DNA from 3 places in the Microbulbifer spongiae genome. Region 2 is predicted to be linked to each of the others. Evidence: predicted binding sites of a transcription regulator. Region 2 holds the regulator's gene; each other region holds the start of a gene.
What was found. The regulator LexA, encoded in region 2, represses DNA repair genes until DNA is damaged. The targets are predictions, from matches to a motif close to ACTGTNTNTANANACAGT.
Positions count from the first base shown of each region.

Region 1: the regulator LexA is predicted to act here: its motif matches at 5,406-5,423, upstream of uvrD (DNA helicase II).
Region 3: the regulator LexA is predicted to act here: its motif matches at 2,178-2,195, upstream of M8T91_RS12985 (LexA family protein).

Region 1 covers NZ_CP098023.1:4,318,799-4,326,654, forward strand. Annotated here, with positions in the region: gene M8T91_RS17940 (cation:proton antiporter) at 1-504, opposite strand, end outside; gene M8T91_RS17945 (DoxX family protein) at 944-1,342, shown strand; gene M8T91_RS17950 (glutathione S-transferase family protein) at 1,403-2,374, shown strand; gene gstA (glutathione transferase GstA) at 2,470-3,075, shown strand; gene M8T91_RS17960 (multidrug effflux MFS transporter) at 3,085-4,329, opposite strand; gene hexR (transcriptional regulator HexR) at 4,463-5,317, opposite strand; gene uvrD (DNA helicase II) at 5,457-7,661, shown strand; gene M8T91_RS17975 (TRAP transporter substrate-binding protein) at 7,751-7,856, shown strand, end outside.
Region 2 covers NZ_CP098023.1:1,861,228-1,869,083, forward strand. Annotated here, with positions in the region: gene topA (type I DNA topoisomerase) at 1-634, shown strand, start outside; gene M8T91_RS07915 (DUF6586 family protein) at 631-1,125, shown strand; gene M8T91_RS07920 (hypothetical protein) at 1,229-1,486, shown strand; gene lexA (transcriptional repressor LexA) at 1,559-2,164, opposite strand; gene M8T91_RS07930 (LOG family protein) at 2,325-2,963, shown strand; gene M8T91_RS07935 (TetR/AcrR family transcriptional regulator) at 3,339-3,971, shown strand; gene nagZ (beta-N-acetylhexosaminidase) at 4,019-5,035, shown strand; gene M8T91_RS07945 (mechanosensitive ion channel family protein) at 5,342-6,463, shown strand; gene M8T91_RS07950 (cold-shock protein) at 6,737-6,952, shown strand; gene M8T91_RS07955 (bifunctional 2-methylcitrate dehydratase/aconitate hydratase) at 7,459-7,856, shown strand, end outside.
Region 3 covers NZ_CP098023.1:3,108,920-3,116,775, forward strand. Annotated here, with positions in the region: gene M8T91_RS12980 (Y-family DNA polymerase) at 514-1,767, opposite strand; gene M8T91_RS12985 (LexA family protein) at 1,768-2,157, opposite strand; gene M8T91_RS12990 (multicopper oxidase domain-containing protein) at 2,474-4,561, opposite strand; gene M8T91_RS12995 (glycosyltransferase family protein) at 5,755-6,117, shown strand; gene M8T91_RS13000 (potassium channel family protein) at 6,080-6,517, opposite strand; gene tadA (tRNA adenosine(34) deaminase TadA) at 6,504-6,959, opposite strand; gene M8T91_RS13010 (putative RNA methyltransferase) at 7,110-7,856, opposite strand, start outside.

The DNA.
Region 1 (7,856 bases), 2.0 Mb from region 2:
CTCCACCTGAATGGATACCTGCTCCGGTGCCTTCAGGTTTTTCATAATCGCCAGTACCGCAATGGGGTCAGTGGGGGAAATCAGTGCGCCGAACAGCAAGCAGTAAACGAAGGCCACCGGCATGTTGATGATCAACAGCAGCCAATACAAGAGTGCACCCACGACAAAGGTGGAAATCAGAGTACCGACGATGACCAGCAGGCTGATTTCCAGTTTCTGATTGCGCAGTTCCAGCAGATCGATATGCAAACTCCCGGCGAAAAGCAGGAAGCCCAGCATGCCCTTCAAAAGGATATCCTGCAGGTTGAGCAGAGGCAGCAACTGGTCCACCCAGGTGCGCAACTCCACCAATCCCAGTTTCCCCAGGCCGGTAACAACAAGCGACAGCACCAGCGCACCGGTGGTAATCGCAATGGTGGTTTGGGCGCGCAATATCCGCTGGTTCAGAAAGGCAAGGAAAACCGACACGGCGCCGAGAAAACAAAAGGTGTAATAAACTTCCATGCCGTGTGTAGACTCCGGGGCGGGACCGCTCAGGGGGGTCAACCCTCAATTGGGGGCAGCGGCGCCTGCCCGCTCGACGAACAAATTTATCAGTGCGCAAGGGTGCCGTTATTGTAGTCGTGCAGGGGGTGGCCGATTTTTCCGCGAGCGCGGTATGGGGGTGCTGCCATGCTATGGGCCTGCCCTGCGGGTTCAGCTGGCCTGTACCTCGACACAATAGGGCGCGCAATTGTAACCGCTCACCTGGCAGACACAACCCATTTACCCTCTTCACACCTATCAGGCAGTGGGGTATTGGATCAGTCGCTCCCCTGGCGATTGCCCTGGGGAAACCCCACGCCGTTTCAGCCCGTCCTCCGACTGCCGCCATTTCCGCTGTTCCCGACTACACTGTTTGCATCCCTTTATCCAATGGTGTGCAACCGCGAGAGAAAAAGTCATGGCTAACCATCCTGTGCTGTGCGATACCTCCAAATTGATCGGCCGGGTTCTGTTGTCCCTGCTGTTTATTATTGCCGGCTGGGGCAAGCTGGGCGAGTATGCGATGACAGAGGAATTTATGGTATCCATGGGATTACCGGCTTTGTTATTGCCACTGGTGATCCTGGTGGAGCTGGCTGGAGGATTATCGGTGCTGCTCGGTTTCTTTACCCGCTTTTCTGCAATCGTTCTCTTCCTGTTTTGCCTGATCAGTGCCGGGATGGTGCATTTTGTCCCGGATGATTCCGGCGAGATGACCAGCTTTATGAAGAATCTGGCTATTGCTGGCGGCTTTCTGCTACTCGCCTGTACCGGTGCCGGCCGCTACAGCCTGGATCACTGGATAAGGGGCAGGTAGCACCGCACTCCGACGAAAACGGCAGGCCGCGACAACGACCGGCGGCCTGAGGAGAAGGCAATGGGTCAGCTTGTCAATGGCCGCTGGCGGAGTCAAAAGCGCGACACGGGAAAAACCGGTGGTGAATATGTGCGGGAGGCGGCACAACTGCGCAACTGGATCACTACCGACGGCAGTCCTGGCGCCAGTGGCGAGGGGGGCTTTGTTGCCGAGGCGGGTCGTTATCACCTGTATGTCTCCCTGGCCTGCCCCTGGGCCCACCGCACCCTGATATTGCGCACATTAAAAGGGCTGGAGCCCTATATCGACATATCGGTGGTCAGCCCCTTCATGCGCGAGCACGGCTGGACTTTCAATACGGAGGAAGGCAGCAGCGGCGACCCACTCTATCATTCGGATTATCTGTACCAATTATACCTGCGCAACCGCGACGATTATACCGGCCGTGTCAGCGTACCCCTACTCTGGGACAAGCAGCGGACGTGTGTGGTGAATAATGAATCGTCGGAAATTGTCCGTATGTTCAATAGTGCTTTCGATCACCTCACCGGCAATCATGAGGATTTTTATCCGGAAGAGCTGCGCGGCGACATCGATGCCACCAATGCAGTGGTGTATGAAACGGTGAACAATGGCGTCTATCGCGCCGGCTTTGCCACCTCCCAAAAAGCCTATGAACAGGCCTACGAGGCGTTGTTCTGTACGCTCGACCAGTTAGAGCAGCGCTTACACAATAACCGCTATCTGACGGGAGACAGAATTACCGAGGCGGACTGGCGACTGTTCACCACACTGATCCGTTTTGATGCGGTCTACCATGGCCACTTCAAATGCAACAAGCAGCGCCTTGCGGATTACAAAAATCTGTGGGGATTTACCCGCGAACTGTATCAGTGGCCGGGGGTTGCTGAGACGGTGAATTTTTTTCATATCAAGCACCACTATTACGATAGCCACCGCAATATCAACCCCACGGGCATAGTCCCAAGAGGACCGGAGCTCGATTACGCAGCACCCCACGGCCGGGGATAGCTACGGGGCATGGAAAAATACACCAGTATAAAAGACAACCGGAAAAGCACTTCTATACTGCTGCTACCAACACAGCTGCCAATCGAGGAATACCCATGAAGCTCTTCTATGCCCCCGGAGCCTGCTCCCTGTCCCCGCATATTGTCGCCCGTGAAGCGGATATCAATCTGGACCTGTGCAAAGTGGATTTGGAAACCCACACCCTGGAAAACGGCGATGATTTCAGAAAGATCAACCCCAAGGGCTATGTTCCGGCACTGCAGCTCGATGGCGGAGAGATACTCACCGAAGGTGCTGCCATAGTGCAGTTTTTGGCCGAACAAAAACCCGATGCCAATTTGGTGCCACCTGTGGGCACTCTCGCCCACTACCGCATGCTCGAGTGGCTCAACTTCCTGAGTGCAGAAGTGCATGAACTGTTTAAGCCCCTGTTCTGGAACGGTCCCGAGGAAGAACAGCAACGTGCCCGTGAAAATCTGATCCGGCGTTTTGACTATATTGAGAAGCACCTGGATAAAGGCTATCTGATGGGAGGGGAGTTCACCGTGCCGGATGCCTACCTGTATGTCCTGTCCACCTGGTTGGAGTCTTTGCAATTCGATATGTCGCGCTGGCCGCGATTGCAGTTATTCAAAAAGCGCATGGCGGAGCGGCCGGAGGTGCAACGGGCCCTTGAGGAGGAAAACGGCAAAAGTGCCTGACTGGCCACCTCAGCGCAGGGTGAGGCGATGGGTCGGTTCAATGGGTTGGCACGCTTTGGCGACAACAACAGCACTCAACAGTGCCACCAGTGCCGAGGCAAACATCGACGCGGCGATGGGGGTCAGTGTGCCGGTGTGCAGACTGCTCACCAGCCCGCCCAGCACACCACCGGTAATAAAGATCGCAGCGCCATAGAGGGCATTGGCGCTGCCGCTTACCTTGGGAAAAAATTCCAGGTAACAGGCGGCGGCGTTTGGCGCGATGATGCCGATACAGCTGATCACCAGTACCAAAGGCACCATCCACAGGAGTAATTCCCGGATACCCGTCAGGGTGCACAGCAGCAGCAGGCCGCAGCCGAGCAGCTGAAGTGAAATACCCGCCAGAAAAATTGAGCGCGGCTGAAACAGGTTGAGCAGGCGGATGTTCACCTGCACCATCACAATCAACCCAAGGATACAGGCGCCGAAAAACAGCGGAAACTGGTTGGCGCCAATATTGAAATACTCCATAAAAACGAAAGGCGCCGTGGTGATGTAAATAAACATCGAGCCACTGACACAGGCCTGGGCGGCGAGAAACCCGAGGGCGCGGCGGTTGCGCAGTACCACAGCGTAACTGGCTATCAGGGAGCCCAGCGGCATCCGCTGGCGCCGGGCCCGGGTGAAGCGCGGCACGGTTTCCGGCAGCAGCCGGCGGACCAGCAGCAGCATGGCCATGGCGTACAGCAGCAGAAAAACAAAAATACTCTGCCAGCCGCCCACTTCCAGCAAAAGCGAGCCGATCAATGGCGCAATCAGGGGCGCCGTCAGCATCATGGTGCTGATGATCGAGATAATCTTGGCGGCCTCGCGGCCGCTGTGTAGATCGCGCACGATGGCGGCACAGATCACTGTGGCAAAACCACCGCCAATAGCCTGTAGAAAGCGCAGGCTAATCAGTTGGCCCACATGCTCCGCGAACAGCACCAGTAGCGATGTGACGATATAGATGATGAGGCCGATGCTACCCACCAGTCGCCGCCCCCAGCGGTCCGACAGTGGGCCGCCACACAGTTGCCCCAGGGCAAAGCCGAGCAAAAAACTGGAAACCGAGTACTGGACCTGCGCCACATCGGACTCCAGCGCCGCGGCCATGGCGGGAATTGCCGGCAGGTAGCTGTCGATGGAGAAGGGGGTCAGTGAGACGAGGGCTGCCAGCCACACCACCAGCCAGCGTGGGGCTTTTTGTTCAGCGGTTGATGCAGTGGTCATTGATTGTGCTCTGGTACGGCTTGGTGCGGGCAATCCCGGGGGCAAGTTGCCCTGAACATGGCCTCCGGGCGCAAGCTATGTCAGGTGGTGTGTGTCTATTATCCCCCGTGAAGGCGCGGCAATAAACCCGGATTCAGTGTTTGTCTTCCCGCAGGGTGTAAAGGCCCTGCTTCAGTTTCAAAAGATGTTTCTGCAGCTGCGGTCCCTTGCGCTGTGCCACACCGATGGCGAGTACATCAATCACTACCAGATGGGCAATACGCGAGGACAGCGGCGTGTAGATCTCGATGTCCTCTTCCACATCCACTTCCAGCGGGATAGTGGCCTCTTGTGCTACCGGTGAGCCGCTGGGAGCCAGGCCCACAACCAAGGCCCCCTGTTTCTTCGCCATATTCATTGAGCGCAACAGCGCCTTGGTGCGCCCGCTCTGGGAAATCGCCACCACCACGTCGCCGGGCTCCATGGACATGGCCGACATATTCTGGATATGGTGATCGGAGTGTGCGGCGGTGGCCAGTTGCAGGCGAAAGAATTTGTGCTGGGCATCGGCAGCGACGGCGCCGGAGGCCCCAAAGCCAAAAAATTCGACCCGCCGGGTAGCGGCCATGGCGGTTACCGCGGCTTCCAGAGCGCGGTTGTCTATTCTGTCCCGGACCATGAGCAGGGTATCCACGGTGGAGTCAAACACCTTGCGCTTGTATTCGGCAATGGTGTCCGTCTCGGTCACTGCGATCTGACCAAAGCTGGGACTGGAGGCCAGCTGCTGGGCCAGGTTCAGCTTGAACTCCTGAAAACCCGAGCAGCCCACCGCGCGGCAGAAGCGCACCACGGTGGGTTCACTGACCTGGGCCTCTGTGGCCAGGTCGACGATACGCATATGGATAATTTCGCCGGGATTGGCGAGAATATACTCCGCTACCTTGCGCTCGGATTTGCGCATGGAGGAGAGCTGTTCGCTGATTCTTTGCGTGACTTCCGCCGGTTTCACAGGACTTCCTTCGCAATGTCAGATGGCGCAGTGTAGCCCCTGCGCGCATCGCTGGCGAGCGGCTTTGTGTGGTTAGTTTGGGCTAAATCCTGTGTATATACACAGGTCTTGCACACAAGCTCTGGTACAATGCTCGCCTATGGACGTATCTCAGATTCTAGACCCCCTCAACGACGCACAGCGCGAGGCGGTATCCGCGGCACCCGGCAATCAATTGGTGCTGGCCGGGGCCGGTTCGGGCAAAACCCGCGTATTGGTTCACCGCATCGCCTGGCTGATGCGCGTGGAGGGGGCCTCGCCCTACGCCATTATGGCGGTGACCTTCACCAATAAAGCGGCGCTGGAGATGCGTGCCCGTATCGAAGCACTGCTGGGGGTGAATACCTTCGGCATGTGGGTGGGCACTTTCCACGGCCTCGCCCACCGCCTCCTCAAGGCCCACTGGCAGGAGGCCAAACTGCCGCAAAACTTCCAGATACTCGATGCCGACGACCAGCTGCGCCTGCTCAAGCGGGTGCAGGCGGATCTGGGTCTGGACGAGAAAAAATGGCCGGTACGCGAAACCCAGTGGTGGATCGGTGCGCAAAAGGACGAGGGGTTGCGCCCTCAGTATATCGATGCCGGTGCCGACCCCTGGCTGCAGACCATGGTGCGCATTTACGCTGCCTACGAGGCGGCCTGCCAGCGTGGTGGGTTGGTGGATTTCGGCGAATTGCTGCTGCGCGCCCACGAATTGTGGCTGAACAATGACAGCATCCTCGCCCACTATCGCCAGCGCTTCCCCTTTATCCTGGTGGACGAGTTTCAGGACACCAACGCGATTCAATATGCCTGGCTGCGCCTGCTGGCCGGTGAAGAGAGCTATATCACTGCGGTTGGCGACGACGACCAGTCCATCTACGGTTGGCGCGGCGCCAGGATCGAGAATATCCAGCACTTTTCCACAGACCTGCGCAGTGTGCAGACAGTGCGCCTGGAACAGAATTACCGCTCCACTGCCCGTATCCTAGACGCCGCCAACGCAGTGATCGCCCACAACCGCGGTCGCCTTGGCAAAGCGCTGTGGACCAATGGCGAAGAGGGGGAACCCATCTCCGTCTACGCCGCCTACAACGAACAGGATGAGGCGCGTTTTATTGTCGAGCGTATAAAAGACTGGGTGCGCGACGGCAACCGGCGGGACAGTATCGCCGTGTTGTATCGCTCCAACGCCCAGTCGCGAGTACTGGAAGAGGGGCTCCTGCGCGAGCAGGTCCCCTATCGCATTTACGGTGGCCAGCGCTTCTACGAACGCCTGGAAATCAAGAATGCGCTGTCCTACCTGCGCCTGATCGCCAACCGCAACGACGACACCGCCTTCGAGCGGGTGGTGAACACACCCACACGCGGAATAGGCGCGCGCACCGTGGAGATGGTGCGCACCTTCGCCCGCGAGCAGGGCTGCTCCCTGTGGCAGGCGGCCAAGATGATGTTGCAGCAGCGGGTGCTCGCCGCCCGTGCCGGCAATGCCCTGCAGGGATTTCAGGATTTAATTAACCGGCTGGCCGCCAATGCCGAAGCCAAAAAGCTGGATGTAATCGCCGGAGATGTGATTGAAACCAGCGGCCTGCTGGAATTCCACGGCAAGGAAAAAGGCGAGAAAGGCCAGACCCGGGTGGAGAACCTGCAGGAGCTGGTCAGTGCCTGTCGCGCTTTTGTCGGCGAGGATCTGCCCCAGGATGAAGATCAGGAGGGAGCGATTTCACTGCTCAACCAGTTCCTCGATAGTGCAGCACTGGATGCCGGCGAAGGGCAGGCAGAGGAATTTGAGGACGCGGTGCAACTGATGACCCTGCACTCTGCCAAGGGCCTGGAATTCCCCCTGGTGTTTATGGCTGGCGTGGAAGAAAATCTGTTTCCCCACAAAATGTCAGCACAGGAGCCAGGCCGTATGGAGGAGGAGCGCCGCCTCTGCTATGTGGGTATCACCCGCGCCATGCGCAGGCTGTATATCACCTATGCGGAAAACCGCCGCCTGTTTGGCAGTGAAACCTACAACAGTCCCTCCCGCTTTATCGGCGAGATACCGGCCGACCTGGTGCAGGAGGTGCGGCTGAAAACCGAGATATCACGACCGTTGTACCAGGCCGAGTATGGCAGGGTGGGAGAGTTTTCCGACCCGCCTCCGGATTTCGACGACCTGCCCCCCCTGGCTTTGGGGGGCCGTGTCGATCACCCCAAATTTGGCGAGGGCACCGTATTGCAATTTGAAGGCAGCGGCCCCCGCGCCCGTGTGCAGGTCAACTTTGACGATGTCGGCAGCAAGTGGCTGTTGGTGGCTATGGCAAAGTTACAGCCCATGTAAGTGGTTGTTCCAGTGCAAGCCGCCATGCGTTTGCGCAAAAGGGGCCGACCACCACCCCAGCCAAAGAAAGAAAACGATAAATGGTAGTGATGAAGAAGATTAACTGGTACCCCGCCGTTATCCTCGGTCTCCTGGCGCTGCTGGTGATTACCTTTGCTGTATTGGTGGCCTCCCGAGCGGCGCTGGGACCACAAC
Region 2 (7,856 bases):
TGAGCACCGCAAGCTCCACATCTGTGGTAACAATCCAGATTGCAGCGGTTATGCAATTGAGCAGGGCACCTTTAAGATCAAAGGGTACGATGGCCCGGTGATCGAGTGTGACAAGTGCGGCAGTGACATGCAACTGAAGTCTGGCCGTTTTGGTAAGTACTTTGGTTGTACCAATGAAGCTTGTAAAAACACCCGTAAGTTATTGAAAAATGGCCAACCGGCGCCGCCGAAAATGGACCCGGTGCCCATGCCGGAGCTGGTGTGCTTGAAAGTGGATGACCACTATATTCTGCGCGATGGTGCCACCGGGCTTTTCCTGGCCGCGAGTCAGTTCCCTAAAAAACGCGAAACACGCGCCCCCCTGGTCAAAGAGTTACTGCCTCACCAGAGCGAAATCGACCCCAAGTACAGCTTCCTTTTTTCTGCCCCGCTCAAAGACAACGAGGGGCGGGACACGGTGGTGCGTTTCAGTCGTAAGATGCAGCAGCAATATGTGCAGTCTGAAGAGGGGGGCAAAGCGACAGGATGGCGTGCTTTCTATCGCGAAGGCACTTGGCAGGTTGAGCCCGGTGGTAAAAGCACCGCTGCCAGACGTAAACCCCCGCGCAAGAAAGCCGCTCAAGGTAATCAATGACGAATCTCTATACGGGTCTGGTTGTCTCTGCGCTGCGCAAATGCCAGCTGTTGTTACAGTTGTCTGGCGAATCTGCCTTGCAAAACAGGGCCCTGCAAGAGGCGGCCCTGTTTCAGTTGTGGAAAGCCTACAAGGCTTACCTCGCTGAGCTGGCAAATGAATTGCAATTGGGTTTCGAGCCCGAGTCATTGCAAGTAGTCCTGGATAGTCTCAAGAGCCGGGGAGTGGTCAGTAGTGAGGCCAGGGAATTGTCCTTGCTCTACGCTGATCCAGATAGCTGGTTGAGCAAGCTGCTTCAATGCTGGAGAAAGCTGCAGCAGTATGCTCCCACACCCACAATGGAATCCGCGCGGAAAGGGGCAAACCTGATCCCACTGTGCAGTATGGCCTCCCCCACATCCGGTGCGCTTTCTGCTGAAATACTGCTGAAGTGGCATGGTGCTCTGAGCGAGTTGGTGCGCAGGCAGCGCGCCAGTTTGGAGGAGTGTTAAGGGTACCTGTGTACCATTTGCTTCGCTTGACTGCGCCCACTGAAACTTATAAATAGCCTGTGTTACACTGGGCGCAAATTGATTTGTGGTGAAGGAAAAGCAAATGTCCTCCGAAACTTTTGAGATTATCGAACTGGCCAATGGCGATGTGGCTTTGCGTCGCAGCGGCCACAAGGAGGACCCTCTGGTGAGTATCCATTTCTCAGCCGAGAGTCTCCAGTTTATGAGAAAACACAAGGTGGCTATTGCCCGGGCTATGCTGGAAGCGGGCATTGAGGCTGTACACAATCTGGATGACCTGGAGCCGGGTTACTTTGAGGAAGACGAGGAATCACTGCCGGTTAACCATACGATCCATTGATCGAGGGGTTACCCCGAAGAGGTTTCAACAGCGGCCAATGGCCGCTGTTTTTCGTATTAAGGCGTGATCAAATCAAGGGGTTTGGCGAATGACGCCCACCGCCAGCCCCTCAATCACAAAGTGGTTGTCCCGCATATCCACCTGAATGATGTCGAAGTCCTCATTTTCAGGCAGCAACTGCACCGCCGCCTGGTTGCCTTTGCGGCGGAAGCGTTTCACGGTGACCTCCTCGTCAATACGTGCCACAACAATCTGCCCATTCCTGACCTGCTCGGTTTTCTGTACCGCGAGCAGATCCCCGTCGAGTATGCCCGCATCGCGCATACTCATCCCGTGTACCCGGAGCAGGTAGTCTGCCGGCGGGCGAAAGAAGTTGGCAGGGAGATGGCAATAGTCCTCGATGTGTTCTGCCGCGAGAATGGGGTGGCCTGCGGCAACACGACCAATGATGGGAAGGCCGGATTGGTGGTCGGGAATCCGAATGCCGCGGGAAGCGCCGGCGACCATCTCAATGGCTCCTTTGCGCGCCAGGGCTTTCAGGTGCTCTTCTGCGGCATTGGGTGACCGGAAGCCCAGCTCCTGGGCAATTTCCGCCCGGGTTGGCGGATAACCAGTTTCTTCCAAATAGGTTTTGATCAGCTCTAGTACTTGGGTTTGTCGGGCAGTGAGATTGGTCATGGGGTTACCTGGTATTCTGTATTTTTATACAGTTGCTGGGATTATATACAGAATTGATGTCTATGCAATCCCAATGCACCCCCGCTGTATATGCTGCTACATTGGTTATGAAAACTGGGAATGAAACACGATTGTTGAAAGGCCTGACAGAGAGGGAACGATGCTGGATGCAAAAATGGCCGAGGCATGGCGGGTGCTGCGTATACAGTCGGAGTTGGTAGATGGCATTGAGCGTTTGATTGCACTCAGTGGCGCGGTTACGGTTTTTGGGGGCGCGCGTTTTACCGAGAGTAGCCCCGAGTACCGGCAGGGTGTGAAGCTCGGTGAGCTATTGGCCGCAGAGGGTATTTCGGTAATCACCGGTGGAGGACCGGGTTTGATGGAGGCGTGTAATCGCGGAGCTTTTGCCCTGCCGGGTACTTCAATTGGGTTGAACATTGAGCTTCCTTTTGAACAGACAGCCAACCCGTATCAGGATATCAGTTTAAATTTCCGTTATTTCTTTGTGCGTAAATTTATGTTTGTCAAACACGCTGTGGGCTTTGTGGGTCTGCCGGGGGGTTACGGTACTTTGGATGAATTGTTTGAGGCATTAACTTTGGTTCAGACACAAAAAGTGCGGCGGTTTCCCATTGTATTAGTGGATAGAAACTACTGGCGTGGTCTCTACAACTGGCTGGTGGATACGGTCTTGGAGCGAGATTGCATTGATGCAGGCGATCTGGATTTATTCCATATCGTGGAAACGGTAGAGGAGGCGGCAGACCTGATACTGCAATTTATGCGGCCCCAGGAGTAAGCGGAATTTTTCCCGTGTGTTGCGCCTGCCTCCTTCTCGTATTTTAATCGGCAAACAAAGCGTCGCATTTAAAAAACAACGCAATTGAACGGGCTGCTTTTGTGACTCGCACCGGCCCGGAGCTGCTGGCTGCGCCGCTTGTGTTGCAATGACCCGGCAATGTATGCCACGGCCGGGTTAGCCATAACTGAGCGAATCATACCTCTCCAAAGGAGCGGTCTGTATCGACAATGTGCTCCCAACCGCTAGCCCCCTGATCACAGCCTCAATGATTGATCGGGATGTGGGAGTAGAATAGGGTGTCGACAGACCGGCGGTGGAGTGTGCTAGTCTGGCCAGAATCAAACACCTGTTTTAAATCCTGGTTGACTGCTTATGAGCCATACGGACACCGTTAGCCGCATACTGGACGCCGCAGAGATCCTGTTTGCGGAGCGCGGCTTTACCGAGACATCCTTAAGGACAATTACCAGCACGGCCGGGGTCAACCTGGCCGCCGTCAATTATCACTTTGGTTCAAAGAAGGCATTGATTCAGGCGGTGTTTGAACGTTTTTTAACCCCGTTCACCTGCGCGCTGGAGTCAGAACTGGACGGGTGTGCTGCATCTGGTCGACACCTGCGTGTGGAAGACCTGCTGGGGAGTCTCTACCGGGTGGGGCTCGGCAGCCTCGGTGAACATGGTCGCGATCCCCAGCGTTTCATGCGCCTTTTAGGGTTGGCCTATACGCAGTTCCAGGGGCATTTGCGCCGTTTTATCGTGTCCCGGTATGGCGATAGCTACCGCCGTTTTGCCGGTCTGCTGGCAGAGGCCCTCCCCGGGATAGACCCCGTCACCTTCTACTGGCGCCTGTACTTCATGCTGGGTGCAACCATCTTTACACTGTCGAGTTTCGATGCCATAGAGGCTATCCTGAGAGAGGATTTTGGTGCGCAGAGCAGTTTGCCAGAGACCCTGGAACGACTGGTGCCTGCTGCCGCTGCCATGCTACAGGTTGTTGAAACATAGCCTCTGAAAGGGGTGTTCAGGCGGCGGAACTATTCAAGGAGCTTATTATGTCCGCACCGCTGGGACCGATTATGGTCGATATCGAGGGACTTGAACTTTCCAGTGAGGATTGTGAATTGCTGCAGCATCCACTCGTGGGAGGGGTGATTTTTTTCGCGCGTAACTACCACAACCGGGCCCAATTGCAGGAGTTGATCGCGGCGATCCGTGCGTTGCGCCCGGAGTTGTTGTTGGCTGTCGATCAGGAAGGGGGCAGGGTCCAGCGTTTTCGCGATGAATTTACCCGTCTGCCATCCCTGCAGTCCCTGTCCGCAAGAGCCTCACAAAAGCAATTGCGGGATGTGGGTTGGCTGTTGGCAGCGGAATTGCTGGCAGTGGGAGTGGATTTCAGTTTTGCGCCGGTTTTGGATGCAGATGATGCCTACAGTCGGGTTATTGGTGACCGCAGTTTTTGCGCAGATCCGAAACGCCTGACGGCATTTGTACGCCCATTTATTCAGGGTATGCGGGAGGCGGGCATGGCGGCTACCGGCAAGCATTTTCCCGGCCACGGCCACGTGCTTGAAGACAGCCATATGGAATTGCCCGAGGATGGGCGCACCCTGGATCAGGTGATGGAGTCCGATGCCTTGCCATTTATTGATTGTATCGGTACCTCGGAGCTGGACGCAGTGATGCCGGCTCATATTCACTTCGTGAATGTCGATGACCGGCCTGTGGGCTTTTCCCGCTACTGGCTACAGGATATCCTGCGGGGACGCCTTGGCTTTGACGGGGTTATCATTAGCGATGACCTTTCCATGAAAGGTGCCGCTATCATTGGCGGCTATGGGGAGAGAATTCGGGCTGCCCTGGAGGCCGGCTGCGATATGGGGGTAGTGTGCAACAATCGTGAGGGGGCCCGGGAAGCCCTCGCCGCCCTGCAGGGGTTTGTGCCACAACCAGAATCCCGTGTGCGCCTGAGCGCCATGCGCGGCAGGCCCTCTATCACTGCCTGGGCTGAACTGGAAACGAATGCCCGTTGGCACAGAACGCGCGACTGGCTTTCAACCTGGCACCATTGACTGCCGCCGGGTGGATCGCTGTGGATTGTTGGTTCTTCAGAGTATCCATGGCACGCGTTTTAGCCTAGAGAATTTCCGGGTATTCAGCGGCCGTGAACCCTCTGCCCTACCTGTCCGATGAGATCGTCAAGACAAATGGGCTGACTCTGCGTTACAGCGCCATCGCGGTTGCGTCTGAGATTGTTGGCTTGGTGCCAATAAGGTATTGAGATTACCTCTGGCTGTGGTGCCAGGGTAGCCCCACCCTAAGGTGGAAGCGTTGAGGAGGTAGGGGGCTGTAACGTTGTTAGCATTTAGGGGGTATTGGTGGAATCTGTAGAGCACTTACTTCTGACCTGGTTTGGTGAGAATCGCGCCTGGATCGTGATCGTCTTCCTGTTCGTGCTGATTGCGGCAGTAGTTGCCTGGATGTATGGCCGTTTCGTCCTGCGGTTCGCAGCTCGGGCTGAAAAGACAGAAAATCCCTGGGATGATGCCCTGGTGCGGGCACTGTCGCCCCCGGGGCAGGTTTTGGCGTGGCTACTGGGACTGACGCTTGCGGCGCAGTATGCCGGACGGGCAACCGGTGCGGAAATCTTCTCTGTGGCAGAACCGGTGCGTGAGATAGGGCTGATCCTGGTTCTGGCCTGGTTTGCCTGGCGCTTCTCCCACAGTATCGAGTGCAACCTGAGCAATCCCCGCTATATCGGCAAGCCGATGGATGCAACCACGGTACGCGCGATCGGCAAGCTTGTCAGGGCCTCTATAGCCGTTACCGCTGGCATTGTGATTATGCAGTTTCTGGGCTACAGCGTGAGTGGCCTGCTGGCGTTTGGTGGGATCGGTGGACTGGCAGTCGGTTTCGCGGCCAAGGACCTGCTGGCGAATTTTTTTGGTGGCCTGATGATCTATCTGGACCGCCCCTTTGCGGTGGGGGACTGGATTCGATCGCCAGATAAGGAGATTGAGGGCACAGTTGAGGATATTGGTTGGCGCCTTACCCGGATACGCACATTCGATCTGCGCCCGGTCTATGTGCCCAATAGCATTTTCACTCAGATCGCAGTAGAAAACCCTTCTCGTATGCTAAACCGAAGGATTTTCGAAACTATTGGAATCCGTTATGAAGACGCGCACTTGATGGCGCCGATTGTTTCAGATGTAAAGGCAATGCTACAGCGACACCCTGAAATAGATGTCAATCGAACACTTATCGTTAACTTCAACAGCTTTGCCGCCTCATCGTTGGATTTCTTTGTATATACGTTTACGCGAACGACGGACTGGATCCGTTTTCACGAGATTAAGCAGGAGATTTTGTTATCAATCTTGAAGATTGTCGAGAGCCACGGCGCTTCCTGTGCATTTCCTACCTCTACCGTGCATATTGCCGATATTCCTTCATTAACGCAGGAAGCGGTGTGTGACAGCTCGCCGCAGGTACAATAAGATACATGGGAGTCATATTAATACTGCCCTTTACTAGGCTTTTGACGGTTAATTACGCGGATAGGTACAAAGCTAGTATTTATTTCACATAGAAAACTAGACACTGGCGCTATTTTATCTAAAAATCAGTTTACGTTCGCTGGATTTCTGTCCAAAGGATGATTCAAGATAGCATTCTGCACTGTGCAGTCTGTTAACAATAGGGTGGCGTTTGTCCCTCTTTACGCATGGGGTAATAGAGGTAGGCGCAATAACAATAATGAGGTTGTCTCAATGAGTGATCGCGTTACAGGTACTGTGAAGTGGTTTAATAACGCAAGGGGTTATGGCTTCATCACCTGTGGAGAAGGAACTGAAGATATTTTTGTTCACTACCGCAGCATCCGCGGTGAGGGTTATAAGACCCTTAATGAGGGGCAGGCGGTTGAGTTCGAAATGCAACAAGGTGACAAAGGACTGCTGGCGGAAGATGTTGTTCCCTGTGAGTGATTCTCGGATTGCTCGTTGAAAGAACTGTTGTCGTGTGGGGTTTGGTGGTTGTTAGCTGCCAGCTCTGCCAGCGCCTCTATAAAAGCGGGTCTTTTGGCCCGCTTTTCTATATTTTGTTCAATGCCCTAGTGGCCGGTTTGCCCGGCAATTTCAATGACGTTAGCGGAAATGTCATTAGCGGCGTTTTTTCAGGACTTTGAAATGCTGACGCAACGAACAGTACTGTTTGTATTTCAGGGGTGATTGCCGGAGGGTTATGCGCACCTCACGGTTTATTGTGATCGTGAATAAACGCGCGCAGAGACTTTGGTGTCAGATTTTTTTCCACTTCACACTATTTTGTGGCAGTGGCGGCAAGGCCCGGCGTAATATGAATCAAACAGGTATCCGGTTGACCCGTGTCTTTTGGATACCATGGTTTGAGTCCTGGCGGTTGGCGCTCTCGAAGAGCTTGGAGATCAACAGCAGTTACACTCTATGCGCTTCTTCAACAGGGAAGTCCCACTATGCACCCCGCTGTCGAGCAGAATACCCGGCCCGATTATGATCCTGTGATCCAGGATATCGCTGACTATGTGCTGAATTACCCGATAGATTCCGATGCAGCCTGGGATGCAGCGCGCTATTGCCTGATGGATGCCCTTGGCTGCGCACTGCTGGCGTTGCGTTTTCCTGAATGTACAAAGTTGCTGGGTCCTGTGGTGGAAGGAACCTGGGTACCTGGTGGCGCGCGAGTGCCGGGCACCCGGTTGCAACTGGATCCAGTGAAAGCGGCCTGGGATATCGGCTGTACAATACGCTGGCTGGATTTCAACGATACCTGGTTGGCCGCGGAATGGTGTCATCCCTCCGATAACCTGGGCGCCATACTCGCGGTGGGCGACTTTCTGTCGCGGGAGCAGTT
Region 3 (7,856 bases), 1.2 Mb from region 2:
TGCATGTTATATAGCCAGTTTTCTTGAAGCGTTCACCTCACACCTCATTTTGCGCAGCATCCTACCACAGCCCACTGCGTGGGTCACACTGTGCCTATTGCATGCCATTACGTATTTACTACAACGTTCAACGTTCTTATCAGTCTGTTTGGCTTCTCAATAATAGAAGCGTTACGCAATCGGAAAAGTCTGACAAGGAACCATTCTTAGTGGTCACCATTAGGCAAATGGTCTATGGCGTTCAAAAAATAAACATCCGGACTTGTAAATCAGACAAGATACCATGGCTGATTTTCAACACAATCCCACCTGCGATTTACAGCTATGGGTTTCATTGACAAGAGAAATAGTTACCACCTGGTAAAGAGCAAGCGGGATTCCGACCTCAACACTGACAGAACCAATTGAGCAGAAATACAACCCTTTGCGATGCACTGTTTCTCTGCGATGGATTACTCCGCGCTCAGGCAGTACAATTCCACATAGTCAAACTATAATCCAGTCAGTTAGCGTCTATGTCACAACCTCTGGCAAATCCCCCCACCTGGTTGTATAGGCCGGTGACGTGTATGCCTGCCGCATTTTCCACTTCTTCTGAACACCTTCAGCACCCAGGAACAAAGTGCCCCGGCCAAAACGCTGGTTGACCTGGTCCAGGACCCGCATCGTCCTTCCTATGTGGGCTGGCTGTCCTGAAGTAAACAGGTCCCCCTGCCCCAGCGACCCCGGCACCAGTTCAACCAGGCCAATGCCAGCTTTCATAAAGTGACGACCAGGGCGATACAGTCCAGCAATCGCTTCCTTTGCCAGCTGCACGATCAGCCGGGTGTCATCAGTTGGATACGGCATCTGTACAATGGTACTACGACTGTAATAGTTGGGCTCGTGGGGCGATGTATGCAGGAACAGATGGATCGCCTTCACCAGTGACTGCTGGGCACGCAGCTTCTCTGCCGCCCTGCTGGCATATAGGGTAACTGCCTGCTGTATTGGCTGTAATTCACTCAGCTTTGTGCCAAAGGAGCGGGTGCAATAGATCTGCTTCTTTACCGGGGGCTGCTCCTCCAAGGGAATACATGGGACACCATTCAGCTCTTCAATAGTCCGCTCAATATTCACATTACTATAACGGCGCAGGACCTTGGGATTAGCCTGTGCCAGATCATAGGCGGTCTCAACACCGAATCCGGCCAGCCGTCTGGATAAACGACGACCGATACCCCACACCTTGTCCACGGGTGTACGACGCTGGAACCATTGCCACTTCTCGGGTGCGTCCAGGGCGCATACACCTTCGCACCCAGGCAGTGTCTTTGCTGCCCTGTTGGCCAGTTTGGCCAGGGTCTTGCTAGGGGCGATACCCACACCCACGGGCATGCGAACGTCCCGCCACAGCGTCTGGCGAATCTGTCGTCCGTAATCCAGCCAAGGCTTTCGTAGGCCCTGAAATTCAAGGAACATCTCGTCAATACTGTACACCTCCACTTCCGGGCTGAACTGCCGCAAAGTCGTCATCACCCGGTGCGAAATATCCCCATAAAGAGGGTAGTTACTGGAGAAAATAGCCACCTGGTGCAGCCGCAACCGATGCTCAATCTTAAAGAAAGGCTCAAGATCGCCGATACCCAACGATTTGGCCTCTTTGGAACGTGCCACAACAAAGCCGTCGTTATTGGAGAGTACCACTACCGGCTTACCGCGAAGATCCGGTCGAAAAATTTGCTCACAGCTGGCGTAACAGCTGTTGCAATCCACCAGTGCCAGCATTCACAGAAGCCGATGGTAGCGAATGGAAGCCTTGACCACCCCTTCCACAATGAATTCCTGCCCTTGCCGGATAGGGATTGGCGGATACTGGCTATTTGCCGATAAAAGGCGTCCACGGTGGCGATCCAGCACCTTGCAGACCAGTTGTCCATCCAGGGCGACCACCACCACATCGCCCTGTACTGGTTCCAGGGAGCGATCGACAATCAGCAGATCCCGGTCAAAAATCCCAAGTCCCTGCATTGAATCACCATTGGCACGTGCCATAAAAGTTGCCGCGGGGTTAGTGATCAAGTGTTCATCAAGACTAGGGCCGGGCTCTTTGTGATCATCTGCCGGGAACGGGAAGCCGCAAGCAATACTACAGCCATATAAGGAAACACGCTTCATCCAGGGGGTACTACTCAGATACTGTACATACGTACAGTTTAGCCTTGTAAAGCATTACCGCCAAGGTTTGAGACTGACCGGTAGGCCGGGTATTATTCACATAGCCAGCCTGATTGCTCTCCTGCCTTTAGGCTTTACCCACAGCGCGTTTTACCGACCATAGATTCCCTAAAGTCAAATCCACTACCGGCAATGCATGCCATGCTCAAAGAACGCCACCAGATTAGGGATTTCCAGAAGTTTAAACAGCATTCTTATTCCACTGGGCAAATCACTGACCGAAAGCCACTTTATACCAGCAGGGGAGGGACAAACTTCAAAACCGGAGTAACACGCCAACGCCCCCCTGATAATCATTGTCATAGGTGGCGGCAAAGGACAAAAAATCCGAATGCCAGTAAGTAAGTGCCACGAGGTACTCGGATTTGGAGAAGGAATCGTACTCGTACTCAAAGCCTAACCCGAACCGGTCGATAATCGCCAGTTCCCGACTAATCGTGATCCGCCCGTTGCCGCGGTCATCCGCCCACAACAGGGCATTAATTTTGAAAGGCAAAAGGCAGTAGAAGCCCGCCACGGCACGGGTGCGGTGGGGCGCAAGGTCGGTGTCGGTATTAACGCCCACAAAACCGGAGAAAAAACGGTTCACAAAACGATAATAACCAAGCGTCGCCTGATACTCATTGCTCCAGTTGCTCTCCCAAGTCAGGAATACATCGTTATGGTTATTGCGCGTAATCATGAAACCTGTGTTCATATTGGTCTGCAGGCCAATATCTGCCCAGGCATACCAGGGGTCTTCCAGTGCTTTATAGCGAATCGCCTGAATCTCCGGTGACACTTCCGTGCCTTCGTAATGAACAATTCGCGCCATACCGGATTCCAGGTGATACAAAATATGGCAATGGAAGAACCAGTCTTTCTCCTCGTTGGCTCTGAACTCGATCATGGTAGTGCTCATCGGTGCCACATCCACCGTGTGTTTTAAGGGCGAATAATCGCCCTGGCCATTCACTACCCGGAAAAAGTGGCCATGCAGGTGCATGGGGTGGCGCATCATGGTGTTGTTTACCAACACAAACCGCACATTTTCTCCTTTCCTGATCCTGATATACGCATCTTCACTCAGGGTTTTGCCATTCATGGACCACACATAGCGTTTCATATCACCGGTCAGCATCAACTCCACAATACGGGTAGGAGCGTGTTTGGGCAGGGCAGTGGAAGTCACCGAACGCAGTTGCTGGTAAGGCGCCGGTGGACGTTGTTGCACATCGCCACCGGTCAGTATGGGGCCTTCGATATTGGTGATATGCCTCACATCAGGTTTGGGCATCCCCCCGGGGCTTTTATGTCTCTTCTGGATACGCTGAATCAACTCGGCACCCACATTGGCTGCGTAGGTATAGATATTGGGTTTCTCGATAACCGGCGCATAGACTTTTTCGCCCCGCCCGATCCAACTGGAGGTATGGTTGGAACCATCGTAATTGGTGGCACGAAACTCCAGGCTTTTGCCCTCGGGCACCGTGACCAGTATGTCATAGGTCTCCGCGACAGCGATTAACATGCGCGGCAACTCAACCGGTTCAATGTCTTGGCCATCGGCAGCAATAACGGTCATTGGGCCACCTGCATAGTTCAGGTAAAAATACGTGGAGGTACTGCCGTTAATAACCCGCAGCCGAACCTGCCGACCGGCTGGCTGATCCACATCCCAGTCCTTTCGGCCATTGGTGATGACCCTGTCGTAAGCGATATCAGAGACCTCAGCATTGACCAGGGAATACAAGTTGCGTTTCGTCACATTGCCAATGGTTCCCGCCTGAATGGCGCCAAACAGGGTTTGCGAGTTACCGGTGCGGATGGCAAAGCCTTCATTATCGCGTTTGAGCTTTCGCAGTGTCTCTTCCGGGCGCTCATCATTCCAGTCTGCCAGCATAATGATCTCATCAGCTGGTGCATTGGGGGGGCGCTCTTTGGGGTGAATAAGGATGGAGCCGGTCAGGCCGTACTGCTCCTGCAACCCAAAGTGCGAATGATACCAGTAAGTGCCACTCTGCTTGATGGGGAATTCATAGGTGAAAGCACTGCCAGGCATAATGGGGGCGTTGGTTACGTAGGGCACACCATCCATGTTATTGGGTACCAAAAGACCGTGCCAGTGGATTGTAATGGGTTTTTCCATGCGGTTTTCCACATGCATTACGGCGTAATCGCCTTCGACAAACTCCAGTGTCGGGCCAGGTAACTGGCTGTTAATGGTGATCGCCTGAACTGTTTTTCCTGTAATACTCCTGGGCTCACGATCCACAACCAAAGTGTATTCCACACGTTTTGATAACACCGGCAATGATATCAATACCAATAGAATGCAACTTATCCATAAAAATAGAATTTTCATGCTGTTATCTCTGAAATACACTCAACCTCAACGGGCAAGGGTCACTCTTAAATAAGCCGGAAAATTTAATCGGCAACTTGTACAATAAAAGTCACTTTTTCTCTTATTTATTATTTAAGCTTTTATTTTCCCAAAAAATATGCCATGGGCACCCCAGTCCATTTTGCATCCTTCCTTTTGATCGCTTTGTTATTGATTCCCCCGGGATTCTATCCAATCGCCATGGAAATCGTGTATGACTGCATGTATTTATTCGATCACTGTGTAAATATTAAAAAAACGAGTTAGCCATCATGAAATACATCTTCTGCACACCAACAGTCCACACTGGCTTGCAAACGGTGCACTGTCGATCATCTGCCTTATCAATACTCACTCACCAGACCAGCTATCACTTGAGTCAGCAGAGAAAACAACAGCCATCTGCCAGCGGTAGCACAAAAAACCTCCAACCTTAGAATCAAACATGAATATCCAATTGTAGTTGCGACATCGGCCCCATGGGGAATTGCCCTGGCTGAAGACGGACTGCTTCTGGAAAGACAATGTCAGGGGGCAACAGGAAGCACGCCCGGACAGGTTACTATCGGACTACCCGGAACCCCCATAGTAGTATTCCCCAGTACTCAGGTGTCTTGTGACAGATACAGAGCCTCCCACGCCCTACACCGGCCCACCAGAGTTGTGGTGCTGTACATAGCCGTGGCTCTATCGGCTGGCAGATAATGGAAGCTAGCCATCATGCTCCCGCAGTGCTGGCAAGAATTGAAGCGCCAGTTCACCTGTCAAACCATCCGCAGACCCGGTCCTTGCTTTCCCCAACCCCGGCTCCATTGGCAGCAATCTCCCTTATATAAGCAGTAGCCACCAAGTAGAGCCAACTGAGCAAATGTAAGTGCTGCCAAACCCTGGCAAGAAACAAAAACCGAGGTATTTCCAGCATAACCGGCGACAGCGACCGCCTCCGTTCAGATGCTCGACACTGGGACACAAACAGTCATGGCTTATATCGCCCAAACCGCACTTACGGGACCGGCTTCAACAGGATCTGTACTCTGGAGGACGAGGTACAACTGGAGCCGGGTTCGACAGGGTTCTGGCGGAGATATATCCGCCTGATAGGGGTCAAACTCAGGAAGCGCCGCTGGTGCGGAGTGCAGGGATATCTCATCAACCGAGAAGGGATACAGAAAGTGTTGAATTATGCCAGCCGTACTTTGGAACCCATCGACAAAGTTATTGGTCACTTCTGGCTATTCGATCTGTATGTGTATGGCGTTGAGCCGCATTTGCTGTGGGAGACCGAACAGGCCCCAAGCATCGCGAGGTCCAATATGGGCAGAGCCAAGGTCACCCCATGGATGTACTGGTTACGCCCTATTGGAAAACTGTGGCGCAGTGCCGGGCAACCTTACTATCTGATCCGCCACGACGCATTTTATCCGGCACAAAAACCCCACCGATATCGGGCGCACAGTGAGAATAAAAACCTGACACCCGCTTCAGAGAGCAGCAGCGCTAGTGCTCCCAGTGTCTTTGCATTTTCACGAACATAAACGAAGCGGTCCAGGTAATCATCATCAGTCCCGTCAGCGCCTCCAGGCCCGCAGTGAAACGCAGGTGCCCGAGAGGTTCAATATCCCCGAAGCCGAGTGAAGTATAAGTGGTGAATGAAAAATAGGCACAGTCGAGCAGGCTGCCATTAAAGTTACCAATCAGCGTGCCAAAATACGGTGAATTCACCATAAAGTAATAGCTGTAGGCGAACAGCCAGATCTCTGCCACATGGGCCAGCAGTGCGCCAAATACCCCGATCATAAGCCCCACATTGTACCGCAAGGAGTGCCATTGCCCGATACGAGCAAGCACATTAAGGGCTGTCTGGTGAATCAGCACGACGACCGCAATAACAATACAATTGATCACAAAGGCAAAGGCCGTCTCAGCGTCGATCATGAAAAAACTCGCGCACCAGTTTTCCGGCTTCCTCAGCCATAATCCCGGACTCTATATAAATCTTATGGTTAAAAAACTCCATCTGACCCAGCCTTAAGTGGCTCTCTACAGCACCCGCACGAGGTTCGCAGGCACCATAGACCAGGCGTCCAACCCGCGCATGTACCAGTGCGCCAAAACACATGGTACAAGGCTCGATGGTGACATATAGCGTAGTATTTGGCAGGCGGTAATTTTGCAGCCTTGCGGCCGCACGGCGCAGGGCGATAATTTCTGCGTGAGCGCTGGGATCGCAGTCTCCGATAGGGCGATTGCTACCCTCACCGATCACCTCACCATTATGCACCAACACTGCCCCTACCGGTACCTCGCCAAGCGAGGCCGCAATTTCTGCCAGTTCCAGGGCCCTGCCCATAAACCCGTAATCTTTTGGTGTTGCCATGAATCCTTCTGGTTACCTCTGTTTCACTCACAGACAGCCCCGAAGCGGGACAGACTGCCAGCGACGGGCTCACACGCGCTCTGGAATACAGGCAGCTTTGACAATTGTACCGATGTTTCAATAGCAATCATCAAACAAACCCTGAAAGCGCTATTTGGGTGCCGGATTAATAAAACGGCGCACGACAAAGTCGGCTTCCAGTGTCAGGCGGTCCTGCAGCGCCAACGCAGCGCGAGCCTCCCGGTTTCCCTTCCAGGCGAGTGGTGTCATGGCGAGGAAGTCGGCAATTGCCGAACAGCCTCGCAGCTCAAGTGGGAAGCAGCAGCGCAGATCCACTTCGGGATAAAGCCCTTTCACAACCCTGGGCACAGGGTGTTTGCGCGGCTCTTTATATAGTCGGCCTTTCAGGGTCCACAGATGCTCAGGACCGGGGGACACATCCAACAGGTATCCCCCGACTTTTAAGATCCGCAACATTTCGCTATCCGGCGCTGGTGCAAAAATACGCAACAGATAATCCACACTATTCGGGGCAACCGGCAGATTGGCACTGCTCGCCACAACAAACTGGGCGCCACTGTCCGACTTGGCCGCCATGCGCACCCCAAACTTGGCAATATCCACACCGGCAAGGGCATGCCCGTGCCAACCGGCAGACTCCAGTTGGCGCAGATAATAGCCCTCACCACAACCGATATCCAACAGCTTGCGCCCCGGTCTCTGGGGGAGCAGTGCTGTAATCGCCTCCACCAGCGGGCGGTAGTGCCCTGCCTTGAGAAAGCGCCGCCGCGCCCGCAGCATTTGTGCCGAATCCCCGGGTTCTTTGCAGCGCTTGCGGTACACGGGCAGGAGGTTGACGTAACCCTCCCGGGCACAGTCGAAACTGTGCCGGTTACT